DNA from 3 places in the Martinezella sp. CNPSo 3964 genome. Region 3 is predicted to be linked to each of the others. Evidence: predicted binding sites of a transcription regulator. Region 3 holds the regulator's gene; each other region holds the start of a gene.

Region 1 (6,476 bases), on a different contig from region 3:
CGAGGAAATGCAGCACCTGATGGATGGTAATGAGGTCGAAATCCTGCTGTTCGAGCGGCAGGTTGAAAATATCGCCATGACGTACGGAGGCGCTTGTGATGTTGGCCCGGTCGAGATTGGCACGCGCAACCGCCAGCATGTCACGGCTGGCATCGATGCCGATAGCGCGGCGGTAATGGCCGGTCAGAAGCTGCAGCATCCGGCCCGTGCCCGTGCCGAGATCGAGGAAGGAGTCGATCGGCTGCGGACCGATCAGATCGATCAACGCCTTATCGACATCCTCATCCGCGACATGGAGGCGACGCAACTCGTCCCACTCAGCGGCGTTCCGGCTGAAATAGGCCTGCGCACGTTCAGCCCGAACACGCTTCACCGAGGTAAGCCGCTCGCCATCGCGCAGCAGCACCGTATCTCTCTCGGCGGTGTGGCGCAGCAGAGCGCGCGCCAGCGTGACGGCTTTGCCCTCTTGCTTCAAACGGAAATAAGCCCAGGCACCCTCCTGATAACGATCGATCAGGCCGGCTTCGCCGAGCAGTTTCAAATGTCGGGAAATACGCGGCTGCGACTGGCCGAGAATTTCGGTAAGATCGGTGACAGTGAGATCGCCGGCCGCGAGGAGTGCCAGGAGACGCAGCCGCGTCGGCTCGCCGACCGCCTTCAGCACATCCACCACATCATCCAAGCCGAGTTTAACCAGATCCGTCATTCCACACCCAATCAAGATATAAAGATATCTTTATGTGATTTGGGCGCGATCTGCAAGAGCCAATCGCTCGCGACGCTATTTCGACGTCGGAAATCTGTTAGTTTCTGACGAAAACGGAATATCCGGTTACGCCGATAGGCAAACAAAAACCCCGGACAAGCCGGGGTTTTCGAAGAGCGAAACCGAGAGCCTAGCGCGTCAGTCGCTTGTGTGCCTGGCTGCCCGGATTGAGGGCATCGGGGCCGAGGCGGCGGATCTTGTCCTGCTCGTAATCTTCGAAATTGCCCTCGAACCATTCGACATGGCCTTCGCCTTCAAAGGCCAGGATATGCGTGGCCAGACGGTCGAGGAACATGCGATCATGGCTAATGATGATGGCGCAGCCGGCGAAGTTTTCGAGCGCGCTTTCCAACGCCCCCAGCGTTTCCGTATCGAGGTCGTTGGTGGGTTCGTCGAGCAGAAGCACGTTGCCGCCAGCCTTCAGCATCTTGGCCAGGTGAACACGGTTGCGCTGACCGCCAGAGAGATTGCCGACCTTCTGCTGCTGGTCGCCGCCCTTGAAGTTAAAGGCGCCGCAATAGGCGCGCGAATTCATGTCGAACTTGCCGAGCTTGATGACTTCGGCGCCGCCAGAGATTTCCTCCCAGACCGTCTTATTGCCGTCAAGTGCGTCGCGGCTCTGGTCGACATAGCTGAGATGCACCGTCTCGCCGATACGGACCGAGCCGGAATCCGGCTTTTCCTGCCCCGTGATCATCTTGAACAGCGTCGTCTTGCCGGCGCCGTTCGGACCGATGATGCCGACGATGCCGCCGGGCGGCAGCTTGATCGATAGATCGTTGACCAGCGTGCGGCCTTCGAAACCCTTGGTGATGCCCTCCATCTCGATCACCACCTGGCCGAGACGCTCGCTGACCGGAATGATGATCTGCGCATCGCCGGGACGCTGATTTTCGGCAGCATCGACCAGCTGTTCGTAGGCGTTGATACGCGCCTTGGACTTGGCCTGACGGGCCTTGGGGCTGGAGGCGATCCATTCCTGTTCGCGGCTGATAGCCTTCTGACGGCCAGCTTCTTCACGGGCTTCCTGCTGCATGCGCTTGGCCTTGGCCCGCAGATAGGCGGAATAGTTGCCTTCGTAGGGAATGCCACGGCCGCGATCGAGTTCGAGAATCCAGCCGGTAACATTGTCGAGGAAGTAGCGGTCGTGGGTGATCATCATCACGGCACCCGGATAGTCGCGCAGGTGCTTTTCCAGCCAGGCGATGGTCTCGGCGTCGAGATGGTTGGTCGGTTCGTCGAGCAGCAGCAGGTCCGGCTGAGCGAGAAGCAGGCGGCAAAGCGCGATACGGCGGCGCTCACCGCCGGAAAGGCTGGTGATTTCGGCATCGCGCGGCGGGCAGCACAACGCTTCCATCGCCATCTCGACCTGACTTTCCAGATCCCAGAGATTCTGGCTGTCGATGATGTCCTGGAGCTTGGCGCCCTCTTCCGCAGTCTCGTCGGAATAGTTCATCATCAATTCGTTGTAGCGATTGAGGATTTCGGTTTTCTTGGCAACGCCTTCCATAACGTTTTCGAAAACCGTCTTGTTGGGATCTAGCTGAGGCTCCTGCGCCAGGTAACCAATGGTCGCGCCTTCGGCCAGCCAAGCTTCGCCGGTATATTCCTTATCGAGGCCGGCCATGATGCGCAGCACCGTCGACTTACCCGCCCCGTTCGGACCAAGGATACCGATCTTGGCGTCGGGGTAGAAGGAGAGATGGATATTCTCGAGGATCTTCTTGGCGCCATAGGACTTATTCAGTCCGGCCATATGATAAATAAACTGACGTGCCATAGCTTGGGTTACTCCACGGGCGGATAACATTGCGAATTGTGCCGCTATGTAGGCGAAACCCGGCCCTCGGGCAACGGCGAAACCTTGTCCGAGGGCATTTATCCGCGTCGCAAAGAGCGGATTAGGCTAGAAACCAGCCGCGTCCACCACGCCGCGATCACAGCCGAAGGAAGTGCTGCCGGCGCCCTGGATCAATTTGCCGAGCCGTGGCTCGTTGCCTTGCAGGGGATCGATCGCATCTTCCGAGAGACCGATGGTCAGCTCCGAAATCATCCTGACATTGCCGACCCGGCGGCAGCTCATCTTGATGCGCGCATTGGCGCCTTCGCCGAAGCTCTGGTCGAAGGCGGCCTTGATGCTTTCGGCATCCAGTTCCTTGCCGATACTCTGCGCGAAAAGATCACGCACGGCAGACGTATTGAGCTCGGCAATCAAGCCGGCAGCGATGGCAAAATACTGGTCGGCGCTGAGCTTCGTGCAGGTGCCGTGCTTGATCCATTCATGCCGCTCGAGGCCGGATTGCGTGCCCGGCATCACCTTGTCGAGCTTCGCTTTCACGTCCTGGGAAAGCTGCACGGAAGGCAGGTCCTTCCAGTCGCGGCCACGATCCGCCTGCTTCAGATCCTCGGAAACATCGCAATATTCCTGCCGCATCGGCCAGAGACCGTGCAGCGAGAAATTCGTCGCATCATGATTATCCGACGACTGGTTCCGGCATTCCGCCTTCTTCTGGTTCGTCTCGCAAAACGCCGGCTCCCAGCTTGCCGCCAGGATAAAGCGTGTCCGCCCACGGCTATGTTCCTGCGCCATGGCGCCCGTCACGGTGCCGATCGAAAGGATTGCAACCGCGAATACCCGAAGCCAATGCTTCATTCCCTGCCTCCAACTAGAACATTATGGGAACAAATAAGCAGTTTGCTCGAAAGCGCGCAATCCTGAATCGCAGCGCTCGGAAAGATTTATTTCTGTGAGCTTCGGCACCTATCCATTGCAATCGGGCCGATGATAACCTCTCGTCCAACTGGGGAGGACCGAATATATGTTCGCCGAGACACAGCGCCTGAATAGCCCGACGGGCGCGACCCTTGCCTATCATCATTTGCCGGCGGCGACCGATGCTCGTGGTATCCTGCTGATATCGCATGGCCTTGCCGAGCACTCCCGTCGCTATGAGGCCTTTGCGGGTGCGATGGCCGCCCACGGCTTTCATGTCTATGCCCATGACCATCGCGGCCATGGCGAGACGACCGCCCCCGATGCCCCCATCGGCCGCTTTGCTCGAAGAGATGGGGGCACACAGGTCATCACCGATGTGCTCGCCATGCGCGAGTTTGCCGTAAGCAACTATCCCGGCTTGCCGATCATCCTGTTCGGTCATTCCATGGGCGGATTGATCAGCCTGAACACAGTCGTCACGCATCCGGACAAGTTCGATGCCGTTACCGTCTGGAACTCCAATTTCAATCCGGGTCTTGCCGGCCGCGCAGCTCAACTCATTCTCAAGACCGAGCGCATGTTCAAGGGATCGGACGTGCCGAGCGGGCCACTGCCGAAATTGACTTTCGGCGCCTGGGGTAAATCGATCGCCAACCGGCGCACCGAGTTCGACTGGCTCTCGCGCATTCCCGAGCAGGTCGACAAATATATCGCCGATCCGCTTTGCGGCTTCGATGCCTCCGTTTCGCTCTGGCTCGATCTATTCGAGTTGACTTTCCGCGCGCCGCAGAAGACCCATCTCGACCGTCTCGGGCGCGACATGCCGATCCATCTCGTCGGCGGCGGCAAGGATCCGGCGACTGATAACGGCAAAGCAATTTCCTGGCTGTCAAACCATTTGAAAAGAGCCGGATTCTCTCGTATCACAACCGAGATCTATCCCGACATGCGGCACGAGACGCTCAACGAAATCGGTGCCGACCAGGCCATCGCACGCTTTGCCGACTGGTGCAGAACCGCGACTGCAAGGACCTGATTCTCAAGGAAATTCCGCAATGAATACCTCCAGCGGCTCCTCGGTCCGATTGCCGCAATCGGAGCTGACCTTCGGTTTGGCGATGATGTTTCTCTCCGTCATCCTCTCGCCGATCATCGACATCTTCTCCAAGCTCGCCGCAGCCACAATCCCGCCTGGCGAAGTCACTGCCGCCCGCTTCATCTTTCAGGGCCTCTTCGCCTTGCCGATGATGGCGATGCGCTGGCAATGGGGCGTCTGGACATGGCGCCGCAGCGGCGTTCATGCCATCCGTGCCGCCGTGCTGACGCTGTCCATGGTGTCGTTCGTCACCACGTTGCAGGTGATGGAGGTCGCCGATGCCATCGCCATCTTCTTCGTCGAGCCGATGATGCTCACCATCCTGAGCAGCATCTTCCTGAAGGAAACTATCGGTTGGCGCCGCTACACGGCCTGCGCCGTCGGCTTTTTCGGCGCGATGCTGATTATCCAGCCAAGCTTTCAGGAGGTCGGATTCGTCGCCCTGCTCCCCGTCGTTACAGCACTCTGCATCGCCGTCTACGTCATGATCACGCGCGTCGTCTCTCATAGCGAGGATGCCTGGTCGATGCAGTTCCAGACCGCCTTATGGGGCACCGGCTTCAGCGTCGCCCTGCTTGCCATCGGCCGGGCGACCGGGGCTGTAGTCCTCGATCCGGTCATGCCGGATCTGACAGCCACGCTCTATCTCTTCGGTGTCGGGGCCACTGCAGCCGCCGCCGGTATCCTGACGGTATACGCCTATCGCGCCGTGCCGGCCTCCACGCTCGCACCGCTGCAATATTTCGAGATCGTCTCGGCAACGATCTTCGGCTGGCTCGTCTTTGACAATTTCCCCGATGCGATCAAATGGCTCGGCATCCTCATCATCATCGGCTCCGGCCTCTACATCCTCTGGCGCGAGCGACGCTTTGCTTCCAGGCCCGTATCCGATACATCTGAAACAGCATTCACGCCCTAAGCGGGAGAGCGGACGGACATGACAGAGAAAACGACCAAGAAACCTCCGCTGTCCGGTATTCGTGTCATTGAGCTTGCCCGCGTTCTCGCCGGCCCCTGGGCCGGGCAGATGCTGGCTGATCTCGGCGCCGATGTCATCAAGGTGGAAAATCCCGATGGCGGCGACGACACCCGGCAATGGGGGCCTCCCTTCGTCGAAGGCAAGGATGGCGAAAATCTCTCGGCCGCCTATTACCATTCCGCCAATCGCGGCAAGCGCTCCATCACGGCAGATCTCAAGACCGAGGAAGGACAGGATCTGGTGCGCCGGCTGGTAAAGACGGCCGACGTGGTGATTGAGAACTTCAAGCTCGGCGGCCTTGTCAAATATGGGCTGGACTACGAGAGCCTGAGGAAGATCAACCCCCGCATCGTCTACTGCTCGATTACCGGCTTCGGGCAGACTGGCCCCTATGCCAACCTCGCAGGCTACGACTATATCGTCCAGGGCATGTCCGGTTTCATGTCGATCACAGGCGAGCCGGAAGGACAGCCTGTGAAGGCGGGCGTGGCGATCGCCGATATCTTCACCGGCATCTATGCCGTCTCGGCAATCGAGGCCGCCCTGATCCACGCGCTGAAGACCGGCGAAGGACAGCTCATCGACATGGCGCTGCTCGATGTGCAATCGGCAGTGCTTGCCAATCAGAACATGAACTACCTGATCTCGGGCAAGCCACCAGTGCGGCTCGGCAACGCCCACCCAAATATCTCCCCCTATGAAGTCGTGCCGACGGCCGACGGCTATCTCATTCTCGCCGTCGGCAATGACGGTCAGTTCCGGCGCCTCTGCACCATCCTCGGCATAGGGTTCCATGCCGACGACGAGCGCTATGCGACCAACAAGGCCCGCGTCGCAAACCGCAACGAGGTTCGGGCTTTCATCTCGGCGGAGACGCTGAAGTGGAACAAGGCGGATCTGCTGAAAGCCTGCGAGGACA
Region 2 (6,476 bases), on a different contig from region 3:
ATGCCCGCGCCACCTACGCCAGGGCCAACATAATTTGCCAGATAGTTGGCAACTGCTGGGTCATTGGCATCTTGGGAGCCTGAGTACTTTGTGGCGAGCTCGCGAAAGGTCAGTGATCCGCTCGCACTGAAGCCTGCGCGGACATTTAGCCAATACCACCACAGGCCCACACCGCTCTGATCGCTGGAAAGTGCGGGGATGATCTTTCCCTTATTGTCGCGAATTTGCTTGGTGAGGTCCAATCCCGGCCAGCTTTTCATATATCGAGGCCAGTCGTTTGGTTCAGTCTGAGGCGTAATCGCTCCGTAATTTCTTGTCAGCCAGGTCTTGGGTGAGCTTGAAGTGTCGACAGGCTGTTCTTTACCTTCGGAAGCCTCTACAATTTCCCTCTGCGGGTCGACGCCCAACTTCCCTCCACTCACCAGATCGTCAAGATGCCAAGCCCGCCGATACGCGGCAACGAGGGATGAGTAGACGGGCGGCCTGATTGCGACCCCATCTATATTCCGCAGGCAATCGAAATGAAGGTGGTAGGTGGTATCTGCTTTGCCACCCATAATGTTGGAGACGCTTCCGAGGGTATCGCCCTTCTTAACCTTCGTCCCGACCTTGAGGCCTGCAATACTCTCCTTGCTCATATGAAGATAACGGCATGTGAAGGGACCTTCATCATCTGACGAACGGACCTCGACGCGTGTGAACGGGGTAACGGCGATTACTATTCCGTCGGCAACCGCGAATACAGGACGAATGAGATCGCTTTTCTTTGGGTCGGGAGGACTGTCAGGGCGAATGTCTACGCCCTGATGCCCCTTTTTGCCCGGGCAAAGAGGCATGCTCCACGAACGTTGTTCACAATAGGTATCTTTCCAAGGATAGGCATAATTCAAGAGGCTATTGCCGCCAGCAGTGCTGTAAACTTGGCTATTGGCGTAGGCATGCGCCCCTCCGAAGTCCGGTCCCGCTGGCAACGGAAATCCGAACTGTTCAAAGTAAACCAGGCGATCACCGGTACGGCCGGTTCCTTTGGCCAAAACACCTGGAGCATGATATCGAAAGGCCTCGCCTGCCATGGCTGCACTTGTGAGCAAAAGGCTAATGCACAGACTAAGCAGGGCTTTGTTCATCATGGCCTCCCCGCACGTATCGTAAATCGTGAAAGCAGGACGAGCTGATCTCCACGGTCGCGGCAGAGGCTTTTGCTGTCGTCATTGCAATCAATGGTTAATGTGTACGGCACTCCGAATTGGACAGTATCAAGTACAACAGAATAAACGTCTTCGGGATCTCCCGTCTCATCAGTGGGAGATGACGGGTTGGAACTTGGCTCACTCAACTCGTTGGACAGCTCCTGCGAAGGGGATTGCGATGTACCTCGGTCTCCAACGATTGTGACCTGAAGACAACCAAAATCATAAGTACCTGCGTACCAGGCGCCGCTGCTGTCTCGTGCCAGTTGCGGTTGCGGCAAGGGGCCAGCGCAAAGTGGCCACCAGTCTCCCTTTGCCGCCAACTCAGATCCAGCATTTTCGCCGATAAATGAGTCGGCCAGTGCCTGACTGGGTTGTTTACTTGCAAAGCCTTCCTGCAGACCAATCACGGGAAGCGAAAAACTGTCCAAGCGTCCAAACTCGTTGCTACCCGTCGCGAACCCTGCGCTTTGGCTGTTATCAGCCAGATATTTCGCAGGCGCGGGTGCGGACCATATCGGTTGAACCAACTCTCCCTGGCCATAGGCCGGTGCAGCGGCCACTGCGAGACTTATCAGGATGAAAGCTGCCGGCCAGGTTGGCATTTTAGGGAGTCCTATTGTTTCAAGGTACGTCCGATGACGGAGACACCCTTATAAGTGCCAAAGGAGCTATCTTTGCCCGAAGGAGTGGCGACAAAACCTGAAGTTCTCGCTTTGTCGACGGTGGAGCAAATTGCGTCGGCGACCTGGTCGACAACAGGAAGCTTTGGTCCACCAAAGAGTGAAATGAGGCTTTCGACGGTTTTTAGGGTGGGGACGAAGTGACACAACTTCACTTTGTCGAAAATCCTACCTTCAATATCCGCCTTATCGCCGGTCGTGCATGAAGATAAAATCAATAAAAATGCGGCTGCGCTGGAGAATGTCCGCGACATTGTTATACCCCTCTTTGCCCAACCATAACAATAACATAGTAATACGGATTTACAATATCTGGTTGCGACTCCATGGGGGAAAGCATTTCTTTTAGAAGAAAGATATTGAATCTAAATAGGAATAATTACGCTGTAGATAAACGTTTTTACGGTGATATCTCACAATATGACTTACATCGAGAAGCCAAGCCTAGTTTTTCATAGGGCTCTCAGTGCCTCTTACCTATCGAGCAATGGTTTGTGCTGCGAACAAAAAGCTAGTCGGAGGTGAATATTTGCGGAAACTGCAGTTGAGGCTCGCACGTCATTTTCGAAACGATCAATAAGTGCAAGTGCATTGGCTAGCTTATCGTCGATAATATCGCGCATGGCTTCAGCCCTGCTGGATGTTGCATGTCTGCGTTATACAGTCGATCGCAAATTCGTAAGCGCCTGCGCACGACAGCAAGGCTGCGCTGTGGCACTGTAAGTGCGCGCCCTACTTTATATTCGCGACCGAAATGAGTGCCTGGACTGCATCGAATCCTAAGATCTCGGAGAGCTCCAGAAACTCGATGACATCGACCCGTCGCTGCCCGCTCTCAAGACGGGCGACAAACGACTGATATTCGCCGAGCTTCTCGGCGAGATCCGTTTGCGTAAGGCCCTTCGCCTCTCGCTTTTCAATCAGAAGCGCGATCAGCGCCTGATGCCGTTTCGTGCCGAGCGTTTTCGTCACGTCATCACCCATCCTTTGACAAGACGGGTCTTCCGATATATCTGCTTTTCAGTTATCTTAAATTCAGATATTCGGCCGAATCCGCCTCCTCCAAATGGAGGGCACGATCTTTGTGCGGAACTGCAAAATGACCTGGCGGTTCGGGTGTGGGCAGATGTCGGGGGCCGTCAAAGTATTCTGGTCGCATCCAGCCCAAAACGCGACCAAAGACGGAGGAGCTGTATGACAGTGGTGCCCGACGAAACGGCCGACTTGCTGATGGCTCTGCTCTTTGCCGTCAGGAAAATCGTCGAAAATGGAGTGGAGGGTAAGCAACATATAGCGAAGACCTACCGCGATGCCCGTTCGCTGATAGCGACGATAGACCACGATCACGGCTCGGCCCGCCCGCGGATCGAGGCATGTTTGAAGCACTTCAACATTCATAAGAACGCCGACGACGTAGCTGCAGCCGGCTGGATGATTGCCGCGATCGAGGAGCGGGTGAGCGAACGTGACCTCTACGGTTGGCGCCGGCTGAAGGAAATCGTCGATGCGGCGGTGCACGAACTCCTCTTGTCCGAACAGGCGCCGCTGCATTGAGCGGTCGAAACGTCGCTCGTTACAACAAGCCTGTTGGACTGACCAGCTCACCTTCCTTGGTGACGATGGTTGATCCATAGGGCTCGCGGGACATCACGGTCAGCGCGTCATCCGGAAGTGGTCGCGCAAGATCCTTAGCCTCGTCCCATGGCGCCGTCATCCATACCTCGATCTCTTCTCTGGTCAACAACAGCACCGGCATTACCTTGCCATGGATCGGCTTGATGAGATCGTTTGGATCGGTCGTCAGAAAACCATAGAGGTCGTCGGTCGTCAGCCCGTCCTTGACCTTGCGCACCGATGTCCATTGCGGCACGTGGATGCCGGCAAAGAACATCAGCGACTTGTTGTTGTCACGCGCAAACCAGGTGTTCGGGACGTTGCCGCCTGCCTCCTGGCTTGCCGGATCCGGCTCGGCGAAGCTCGTGACCGGGACGAGACAGCGGTTCTCGACGCCGAACCAGCGCCTCCAATGTGCAAGCTTGAGATTGCGGACATTGGTGACGCCGCGGTCGACCTGTTCGCGCAGCAGCTGCTCGAAATCAACCTCTTTCCCCTTCGCCCTGAGCTTCTCAGCCTTGGCTTCGGCCGCTTTCACGAGAACGAAGGGTGGAGAGGGGAGGCCCCGGCGTGCATGGACAAGCTGCTCGGGTCCGTCGGCGGTATTCCGGACGATCGGTCCCATCTGGTCCGGGTTTAGCTGGTAGGCCGGCATCAGGTTGATCAGGCTCTCGGCATCCTGAGCCCACTTGTTCACCCAGTCCTTGTCTTCCATGCGGTAAAGATTACACACGGTCGAACGCCTCCCGTGCAGGTAGAACATGGTAGCCGACGAAGCGTCGAAACGCCAATTGATGGCTGTCAATGGATCGGCTTCGAAACTTTTTCGAAAGCTCCGTCACTGGACGTTTGAAGTCATCTCCATGATTTGCAATGCGAATCTTAAAGTCCACTAAAATAGAGGGATAATATTCCTATTTCGGGTTGTTTGACACGTAAAGCGACTTGGAACATTTAGTGAACATATGCACTTGACCGACATCACGTCGATACCAACACGACCTTCACAAGGACCCGTGAATGATGACTGCTGCCCGTAATAGGGTGATATCCGAGCTGAAACACCGTATCGCGTTACTCGAAGGGAATGCGGGCAAAAGGAGCGGCTGTCTGGCCTTCGGTGTTCCCGAGATCGATGCGGTGCTGCCGGGCGGTGGTCTTGCCTATGGCGCCATCCATGAGTTTTCCGGTGGTGGCGCCGGCACGGTCGACGGAGCGGCTGCCGCCCTTTGCGTGGCCGGCATTGCCGCTCGCACCAGGGGACAGGTCCTCTGGTGCCTGACGCGTCCGGATCTGTTCTTTTCGGCGCTGATGCAGGCGGGGCTTCATCCAGACCGGGTGATCTTTGCCGAAGCCGACCGCGAGCAGGATGTGCTGTCGAGCATGGAGGAGGGGCTTTCCTATGGCGGGCTTGGCGCCGTCGTCGGCGAACTCGTCCGCCTGCCGATGACAGCCTCCCGCCGCCTGCAGCTGGCGGCGGAAAAGACCGGAACCATGGGCCTTGTGGTCAGGCGCTGGCGCCGGCAAGTGGAAGCCTTGGATTTCGGGCAGCCGACGGCCTCGACGACGCGGTGGCGGGTGAGTGTGTTGCCGTCGGAGGAATTGCCGGTTCCAGGTGTCGGCCGGCCAAGATGGCTTCTGGAACTGATGAGGGTGAAGGCGGGTGAGTGCGCTGAGTTTATCGTGAGGGCGTGCGATGCCACGGGTCGTATCCATCTATCTGCCGGACCTGCCGATCGAGCGGATCAGGCGCATGGATGGGAAAGCAGAATTATCGCCTAAGCGGCCGCTGGTCACGGTTGCCAGAAGCGGTTCCAAGCGCTGGATAGCGGCAGCCGACGCCAAGGCGCGCGAGGGTGGCATCCGTTTGGGCATGCCGGCCGCCAAGGCACAGGCGATGGTGCGCGGTCTTCAGTTTGTTGACGCAGATCCTGGAGCCGACGCGGCAGCACTCGATCGCATCGCCCTTTGGGCGCTCTCGTACTATTCGCCGATCGTCGCCGTTGATGGCACCGATGGCATTGTCATGGACACCGAAGGCGCCGATCATCTGCAGGGCGGCGAGGAATTGATGCTGTCAGGCATCGTCAACCGCTTCCATGCCAGGGGCCTGACCGCGAGGGTCGCCATCGCCGACAGCTGGGGCGCTGCCCATGCCCTCGCCCGGGCGGATGGCCGCGAGACCATAATCGTGCTGAAAGGCGAGATCGCCCGTTATGTCGAGCACCTGCCGCTCGCATCCCTTCGGCTGCCATCTGATATCGTCGCGAGCCTGCGCACGCTCGGCTTCCGCACCATCGGCGAGCTGTCGGCCGCCCCGCGCGCGCCGCTCACCCTGCGCTTCGGGCCGGAGATCGGCCGGCGCCTCGACCAGATCCATGGCCGCCTGGCCGAACCAATCGAGCCAATTCGGCCGATGGACGTGATCGAAGTCCGTCGCAGTTTTGCAGAGCCGATCGGCGCCCCCGAAACCATCGGCAAATATCTGACCCGTCTGGTCGTCGCACTCTGCCGGGCTCTTGAGAAGAAATGCTTAGGCGTCCGCCGCACCGATCTGATCGTCCACAGGGTCGATAACTCCATTCAGGCGATCCGCGCCGGCACGGCGAAGGCGGCGCGGGATGTCGCCTGGCTGACAAAGCTGTTCAGGGATCGGATCGAGACGATTGAGCCCGGCTTCGGTATCGAGACGCTGTCGCTGGTCGCCGTCATGACAGAACCTCTCGGTGAAGAGCAGGAAGCATCCTCGCTGATCGAGGAGGAGGTTACCGATATCGCGCTACTGATCGATGTCATCGGCAATCGCGGCCAGCGTGTCTATCGCATCGCACCGGTCGCAAGCGACGTGCCCGAACGCAGCGTCGCGCGTATCGCCGCCGTGGCGAAGAAGACCGGCGCCGCCTGGTCGCTGCATTGGCCGCGGCCGGTGCGGCTGCTGGCGCGGCCGGAATTGATCGAGGTCATCGCGCTTTTGCCGGATCATCCGCCG
Region 3 (6,476 bases):
GCAGCACTTGTCACCGATGAGAGACGTGCCATCTCCAAGGATACGACCGAGGCGCTGAGAATTGCCGGCCTGACCCATATTATTGCGATTTCCGGCCTGAACATGGCGCTGTCGGCCGGCATTTTCTATGTTGGCCTACGCTATTTGTTCAGCCTCTTTCCCGGTGTCGCGCAGGCTTGGCCAACCAAGAAATTCGCAGCCTTCGGCGCGCTTCTCACTGTAACGGCCTATTACCTCATCTCTGGCTTTGGCGTGTCCGCCGAGCGTGCCTTCATCATGATGGCGATCATGCTGGTGGCCGTGCTATTCGATCGGCCATCGATCAGTCTGCGCAACGTCGCACTTTCAGCTATCATCATTCTTGTTCTATCGCCGTCGCAAGTGCTCGGCCCGAGTTTCCAGATGTCCTATGCGGCGACGCTGGCACTGGTGTCGGGTTATTCGCTGTGGAAGCGGCGGCGGCATCGCGAAAGCATTCTGTCGCGCGTTCGTCTGTTAAGTCCGTTATTGTTCGCCACGCGTTTCTTCGCAGGCGTGATGTCGACTTCATTCATCGGCGGCGCGTCGACGGCCATCTTCTCGATCGAGCATTTTCACCGGCTGGCGACATATGGCCTTGCGGCGAATCTTGCCGCCATGCCGGTGGTCTCCTTCATCGTCATGCCGTTCGGCATGGCGGCGATGCTGCTCATGCCTTTCGGCTTGGACGGACCTTTCTGGAAAGTCACCGGAGAGGGGCTTGAGCTCGTCATCGTGATTGCAAGAACCGTCGCCGGTTGGGGAGGCGACATTACCTTCGGCCGCCAACCAGCCTGGCTGATGCCGACATTCATTGTCGGTTTCCTGATCATGAGCATCTTGCGGACCCGGCTGCGCCATCTGGGTCTGTTATTATTGCTCTCCTCCGTGGGCTTGGCAGCATTCGGATCCGGCGTACCGAAACCCGACCTGATGATTTCCGAAGATGGCGTCCTGGTCGCGTTGCGCCAGGACGATATATTAGCCACCAATCGCGAGAGACCACAGGCCTTCATTTTCGAACAATGGCAAAAGGCATTGGTTGCAGCCGAGCATCAGCCGCCGACCATGCTTCCTGCCGATAGCCGGCTTCCACAGATCAGTAAGACGGATCGGCATAAGCGATTGAACAGTGAAGAACAGAAGGCCGTCCGCAAGGCAATGGAGGAAGCCCTGGATCGCACTATGCAGGGCAGTTTTGCCTGCCAGAAAGGAGCATGGTGTGCAGCCATGCTCGAAAATGGCGCGATATTGGTCACGATCGAGAACGCAGCCTATCTGCCCTCAGCCTGCGATACGGCGAACATCGTCGTAACGCCAATTCGATTGCGACTGGATCATTGCCGCTCCGGAGCGATGCTCATAACCGGTGCGACATTGCGCAAAACCGGATCTATCGAAATGGCGCTCACCACCGACAAACCCATTATCTCCGCTGCATTCGAAAATCCGCAGCGGCCATGGACCAGGCATCGAACCTATGATTGGCGCACCGGTAAATTCGACGTGCCACTTGCGCGGGTGTCGCCAGCCGCTGACAATTCGCCGGTCAGTGATAGCGACGAATGAGGCCGACGAGCTTGCCCTGGACCTTGACGCGATCCGGTCCGAAGATGCGGGTTTCATAGGCAGGATTGGCGGCTTCCAGTGCGATCGAGGCACCCTTGCGGCGGAAGCGCTTCAGTGTTGCTTCTTCATCGTCGACAAGCGCGACAACGATGTCGCCGGGATTGGCGGTCGTCGAATTGCGGATGATGACCGTATCGCCGTCGAAAATTCCGGCATCGATCATCGAATCCCCCCGAACTTCAAGCGCATAATGCTCGCCAGAGCCGAGCATGTCCGCGGGTACAGTGATATCGTGCGTATTGTTCTGGATGGCTGAGATCGGAACGCCGGCGGCGATGCGACCCATCACCGGCACCGACGCCGAGCCATTGTGATCATCATTTGCCACCTTCGGCGGAGCCGGTGGGGCAACAGGCTGCGGCTTGCCGAGGCTGCCCTCGATGACGCTGGGCGAAAAGCCACGGCGCGGCTGCAGGCTGGGATTATAGGCATCGGGAAGCTTGATGACTTCGAGCGCCCTGGCCCGGTTCGGCAGCCGGCGGATGAAGCCTCGCTCCTCCAGCGCCGTGATCAGGCGGTGAATGCCGGATTTGGATGCCAGATCCAGTGCGTCCTTCATCTCGTCGAAAGATGGCGGCACACCGGATTCCTTCATGCGTTCGTGAATGAAGAGAAGCAGTTCCTGCTGCTTGCGCGTCAACATCGTCTTGGAACCCCAGAATCAAGAAAAGCTGTGAAACAAATCCAGAACGGACACTATATGTTCCATATGTGTTCCGCAAGTACTTAAATTTCGGTAAAGCCTTGTTGGGCCAGTTAAATAATTACCATTTGCGAATGGATAGGCTCGGAGCATCGCGGCGCTATGTCTGCGCTAACCCAACGAAAAATATGGGAAATGCCGCTCTGCCTGCTTCCAGGGCTTTGTCGTTCGGCCGGTATGCTCAAGACTTGGATGAATGTGGTGGGTCACCGAATAAGCCGGCTATAGGAGAGAATCAGCAATCACGTTTGCGAGATTGCGTTCGGTTCATGTCGTGCGCTTCGGGCGCTCCGTGCTTCCATCTTGAATTGCGCGAGGGATGGGCGCAAATCTGTTGCCGCAGGCAAACAGGAGGAACCATGATTTCGTCCCCGCATCCGCTGGATCATCTCGTACTGCCGACCGTCAATATCGCTCTGGCGCGCGAACGCCTCGGCAAGCTCGGTTTCACGGTGGCTCCGGATGCGCGCCATCCCTTTGGCACGCAGAATGCCTGCGTTTTCCTTGCCGACAAAACCTATCTCGAACCTCTGGGCGTGGCATCTCCGGAGCAGTGCGAGAAGAGCATCGTGGACGGCAATGTTTTCGTTGCGCGCGACCAGGCTTTTCGCTTCCGGGTCGGAGAGGATGGCTTCTCGGCCGTGGTGTTCGGCACGGATGATGCGGTGGCTGATGACGGGCGTTTCAAAGCGGCTGCGATTTCGGCGGGGCAGATGCTGGATTTCTCCCGTCCCATGAAGATGCCGGACGGAACGGAAACCATGGCCGGCTTTCGTCTTGCCTTCGCCGCCGATCTGCGCGCGCCGGATTTTCTCGCCTTCTGCTGTCAGCGCATCAATGCCTTGCCCGCCGACCGCAGCGTGCTCGAGCGTCACGAGAACGGTGTGACCGGCATCGGACGGGTGGCGCTCAGCGCACCGAAGCCGGCGGTGTATCGCAGCTTCTTCGAAGAGGTTGTCGGCGGCCCGCAGATCATGACGCATTCCTTTGGCCTGACGATCAGGGCTGCCAATGCCGATCTGGAGATTTTGACGCCGGAGGGAATGGAGGCTTTCTATGATCTGCCTGTTCGCGGCAACGATCCGGGCCTGCGTGCGCGGGCAATCCTTTTTAAAACGCGCGATCTTTCCGTGACATCGTCGCATTTCACTGCTAACGGCGTCACCTATACGCGTAAGAACAATCGTATATTGGCGAGACTGGCGCCCGGTGAGGGCGCGTTGTTCGCCTTCGAGGAGATAGCATGAGCACAAATTCCGAAGTCACCGTCGGCGAGGGTGCCTCCAAGGTCCTCTTTTCCAACACTGCCAAGCTGTCGCTGATCGCCGGCCCATGTGCAATGGAAAGCCGCGACCATGCGTTCATGGTTGCCGGCGTCCTAAAGGAGCTTTGCGGCAAGCTCGGCATCGGACTTGTTTACAAGTCGTCTTATGACAAAGCTAACCGCACCTCGCTGAAAGCCGGTCGAGGTCTTGGAATAGAAAAGGGATTGGAGATTTTTGCCGACCTGAAGAAGGAATACGGCTTTCCGGTCCTGACCGACATTCATACGGAAGAGCAGTGCGCGATCGTCGCCAAGACGGTCGATATCCTGCAGATCCCAGCCTTCCTGTCGCGCCAGACCGACCTTTTGGTTGCCGCGGCCAAGACTGGCCGCGTGGTCAACGTCAAGAAGGGTCAGTTCCTCGCCCCCTGGGATATGAAGAACGTGCTGGCCAAGCTGAACGAGAGCGGCAATCCGAATATTCTTCTGTGCGAACGCGGCGCTTCCTTTGGTTACAACACGCTTGTTTCCGACATGCGCTCGCTGCCGATCATGGCGGCGATGGGCGCGCCGGTTATTTTCGATGCGACCCACTCGGTGCAGCAGCCCGGCGGGCAGGGCGGCTCGACCGGCGGTGATCGCCGATTCGTCGAGACGCTGGCGCGCGCGGCCGTCGCCGTCGGCGTTGCCGGCGTGTTCGTCGAGACGCATGAGGATCCAGATAATGCACCGTCGGATGGCCCGAATATGGTCTATCTGAAGGATATGCCGCGGCTTCTGGAGAAGCTGTTGGCCTTCGACGCCATCGCCAAGGCCTGAAACGTAGCCAGCATTCAACAGGCTGACATGAATTTGCGTTACGGGCCTGAAGGAGTGCGAAATCGCGGCGCGGATCGCCATTGTAATTTCCGCGCCTTCGATTAAGACGATTTAAATCGATTTATAAACCAGCGAGCAGGAAGCTATCATGACCGCAATCACCGACATTATCGCCCGCGAGATTCTCGACAGCCGTGGCAATCCGACTGTCGAAGTCGATGTCTACCTCGAAGATGGCAGCATGGGCCGCGCGGCGGTTCCGTCGGGTGCATCGACCGGCGCGCATGAAGCCGTCGAGCTTCGCGATGGCGGCAAGCGCTACCATGGCAAGGGTGTCGAGAAGGCCGTCGAAGCCGTCAATTCGGAAATCTTCGACGCGATCGGCGGCATGGATGCCGAGAACCAGATCCAGCTCGACAACATCATGATCGAACTCGACGGCACGCCGAACAAATCCCGCCTCGGTGCAAACGCGATCCTTGGCGTCTCGCTCGCCGTCGCCAAGGCTGCTGCCCAGAGCGCCAACCTGCCGCTCTACCGCTATGTCGGCGGCGCTCATGCCCGCCTGCTGCCGGTCCCGATGATGAACATCATCAACGGCGGCGCCCATGCCGACAACCCGATCGACTTCCAGGAATTCATGATCCTGCCGGTTGGTGCAGAATCCATCCGCGACGCCGTTCGCATGGGCTCGGAAATCTTCCACGTTCTGAAGAAGGAACTGGCTTCGCAGGGCCATAACACCAACGTTGGCGACGAAGGCGGTTTCGCACCAGGCCTCTCTAGCGCTCCGGCAGCTCTCGACTTCATCATGAAGTCCATCGAAAAGGCCGGCTACAAGCCGGGTGAAGAAATCGCTCTCGGCCTTGATTGCGCCTCGACCGAATTCTTCAAGGACGGCAAGTACGTGCTCGAAGGCGAAGGCCGCACGCTGGAATCTGGCGCCATGGCTGAATACCTCGCCGAGCTCGCCGCCAAGTACCCGATCGTTTCGATCGAAGACGGCATGGCCGAAGACGACTGGGAAGGCTGGAAGACGCTCACCGACCTGATCGGCAAGAAGACCCAGCTCGTCGGCGACGACCTGTTCGTCACCAACTCCGCTCGCCTGCGCGACGGTATCCGCATGGGCGTTGCCAACTCGATCCTCGTCAAGGTCAACCAGATCGGCTCACTGACCGAGACCCTCGACGCCGTCGAGACCGCGCATAAGGCCAACTACACGGCCGTCATGTCGCACCGTTCGGGCGAAACGGAAGATTCCACGATCGCCGATCTCGCCGTTGCCACCAACTGCGGTCAGATCAAGACCGGCTCGCTGTCGCGCTCCGATCGTCTCGCCAAATACAACCAGCTGATCCGCATCGAAGAAGCGCTCGGCCCGCAGGCAAAGTATGCCGGCCGCTCCATTCTGCGCGGCTGATAATATCCCGCGGATCTCTTTGGATCCGCGGCATAGCCTTCAGTGAAGTCGAACCGCGCCTCCGGGCGCGGTTTTTTGTTGGACCGTGCAGTTAGAGTCAACGGACGGTTAATCTCTGCCGGATAAATTAGCTTTAGGTGTTTGATTTGATGTGATCTTGTTGCGGGCTGCATTGGCCTTGAACCGAGATCGCGTAAAGCCAGAGCGTTCGAGCGAGTATGTGGACAAAGTATCATAAGAAGAGAAGGTTCGGCCGTCTCATCCTTCCCGCCATCACCATCGCTTTTGTGAGCTACTTCGGTTATCATTGCATTCATGGCGATTACGGCCTGAAGGCAACCGAGGTTTTTGAGCAGCGCCGCATCGATCGCGCCAAGGAGCTGGCTGATCTTGTCGCCAAGCGCGAGCACCTTGAAAAGGAGGTTGCCTTGCTGAGCGATGGTTCCCTGGACAAGGATATGCTCGACCAATATGCGCGCTATCAGCTGACCTATTCCAAGGCGAACGAGATCGTCATCTTCAATAAATAGCCATAATTAACCGAATTTCGGTTAATCGAATTTTTGCGAGTTATATCAGTAGCTTGCAATGAATATGAGCCATGCAATTATAGCATTGCT

Evidence for each region. The regulator LexA, encoded in region 3, represses DNA repair genes until DNA is damaged. The targets are predictions, from matches to a motif close to TGTTCNNNNTGTGTTCNG.
Region 1: the regulator LexA is predicted to act here: its motif matches at 3,434-3,451, upstream of AC13Q5_RS07450 (ribonuclease T2 family protein).
Region 2: the regulator LexA is predicted to act here: its motif matches at 4,434-4,451, upstream of AC13Q5_RS34550 (ImuA family protein).

Annotation. Positions count from the first base shown of each region.
Region 1 covers NZ_JBXSOW010000002.1:172,829-179,304, forward strand. Annotated here, with positions in the region: gene AC13Q5_RS07440 (ArsR/SmtB family transcription factor) at 1-706, opposite strand, end outside; gene ettA (energy-dependent translational throttle protein EttA) at 897-2,546, opposite strand; gene AC13Q5_RS07450 (ribonuclease T2 family protein) at 2,673-3,419, opposite strand; gene AC13Q5_RS07455 (alpha/beta hydrolase) at 3,586-4,518, shown strand; gene AC13Q5_RS07460 (DMT family transporter) at 4,538-5,497, shown strand; gene caiB (succinate--glutarate CoA-transferase) at 5,516-6,476, shown strand, end outside.
Region 2 covers NZ_JBXSOW010000022.1:351-6,826, reverse strand. Annotated here, with positions in the region: gene AC13Q5_RS34580 (M23 family metallopeptidase) at 1-1,127, opposite strand, end outside; gene AC13Q5_RS34575 (hypothetical protein) at 1,127-1,795, opposite strand; gene AC13Q5_RS34570 (hypothetical protein) at 1,807-2,127, opposite strand; gene AC13Q5_RS34565 (helix-turn-helix domain-containing protein) at 2,606-2,857, opposite strand; gene AC13Q5_RS34560 (hypothetical protein) at 3,068-3,427, shown strand; gene AC13Q5_RS34555 (SOS response-associated peptidase family protein) at 3,447-4,220, opposite strand; gene AC13Q5_RS34550 (ImuA family protein) at 4,511-5,269, shown strand; gene AC13Q5_RS34545 (Y-family DNA polymerase) at 5,184-6,476, shown strand, end outside.
Region 3 covers NZ_JBXSOW010000001.1:191,286-197,761, reverse strand. Annotated here, with positions in the region: gene AC13Q5_RS00980 (ComEC/Rec2 family competence protein) at 1-1,587, shown strand, start outside; gene lexA (transcriptional repressor LexA) at 1,568-2,290, opposite strand; gene AC13Q5_RS00970 (VOC family protein) at 2,710-3,597, shown strand; gene kdsA (3-deoxy-8-phosphooctulonate synthase) at 3,594-4,433, shown strand; gene eno (phosphopyruvate hydratase) at 4,582-5,856, shown strand; gene AC13Q5_RS00955 (FtsB family cell division protein) at 6,075-6,386, shown strand.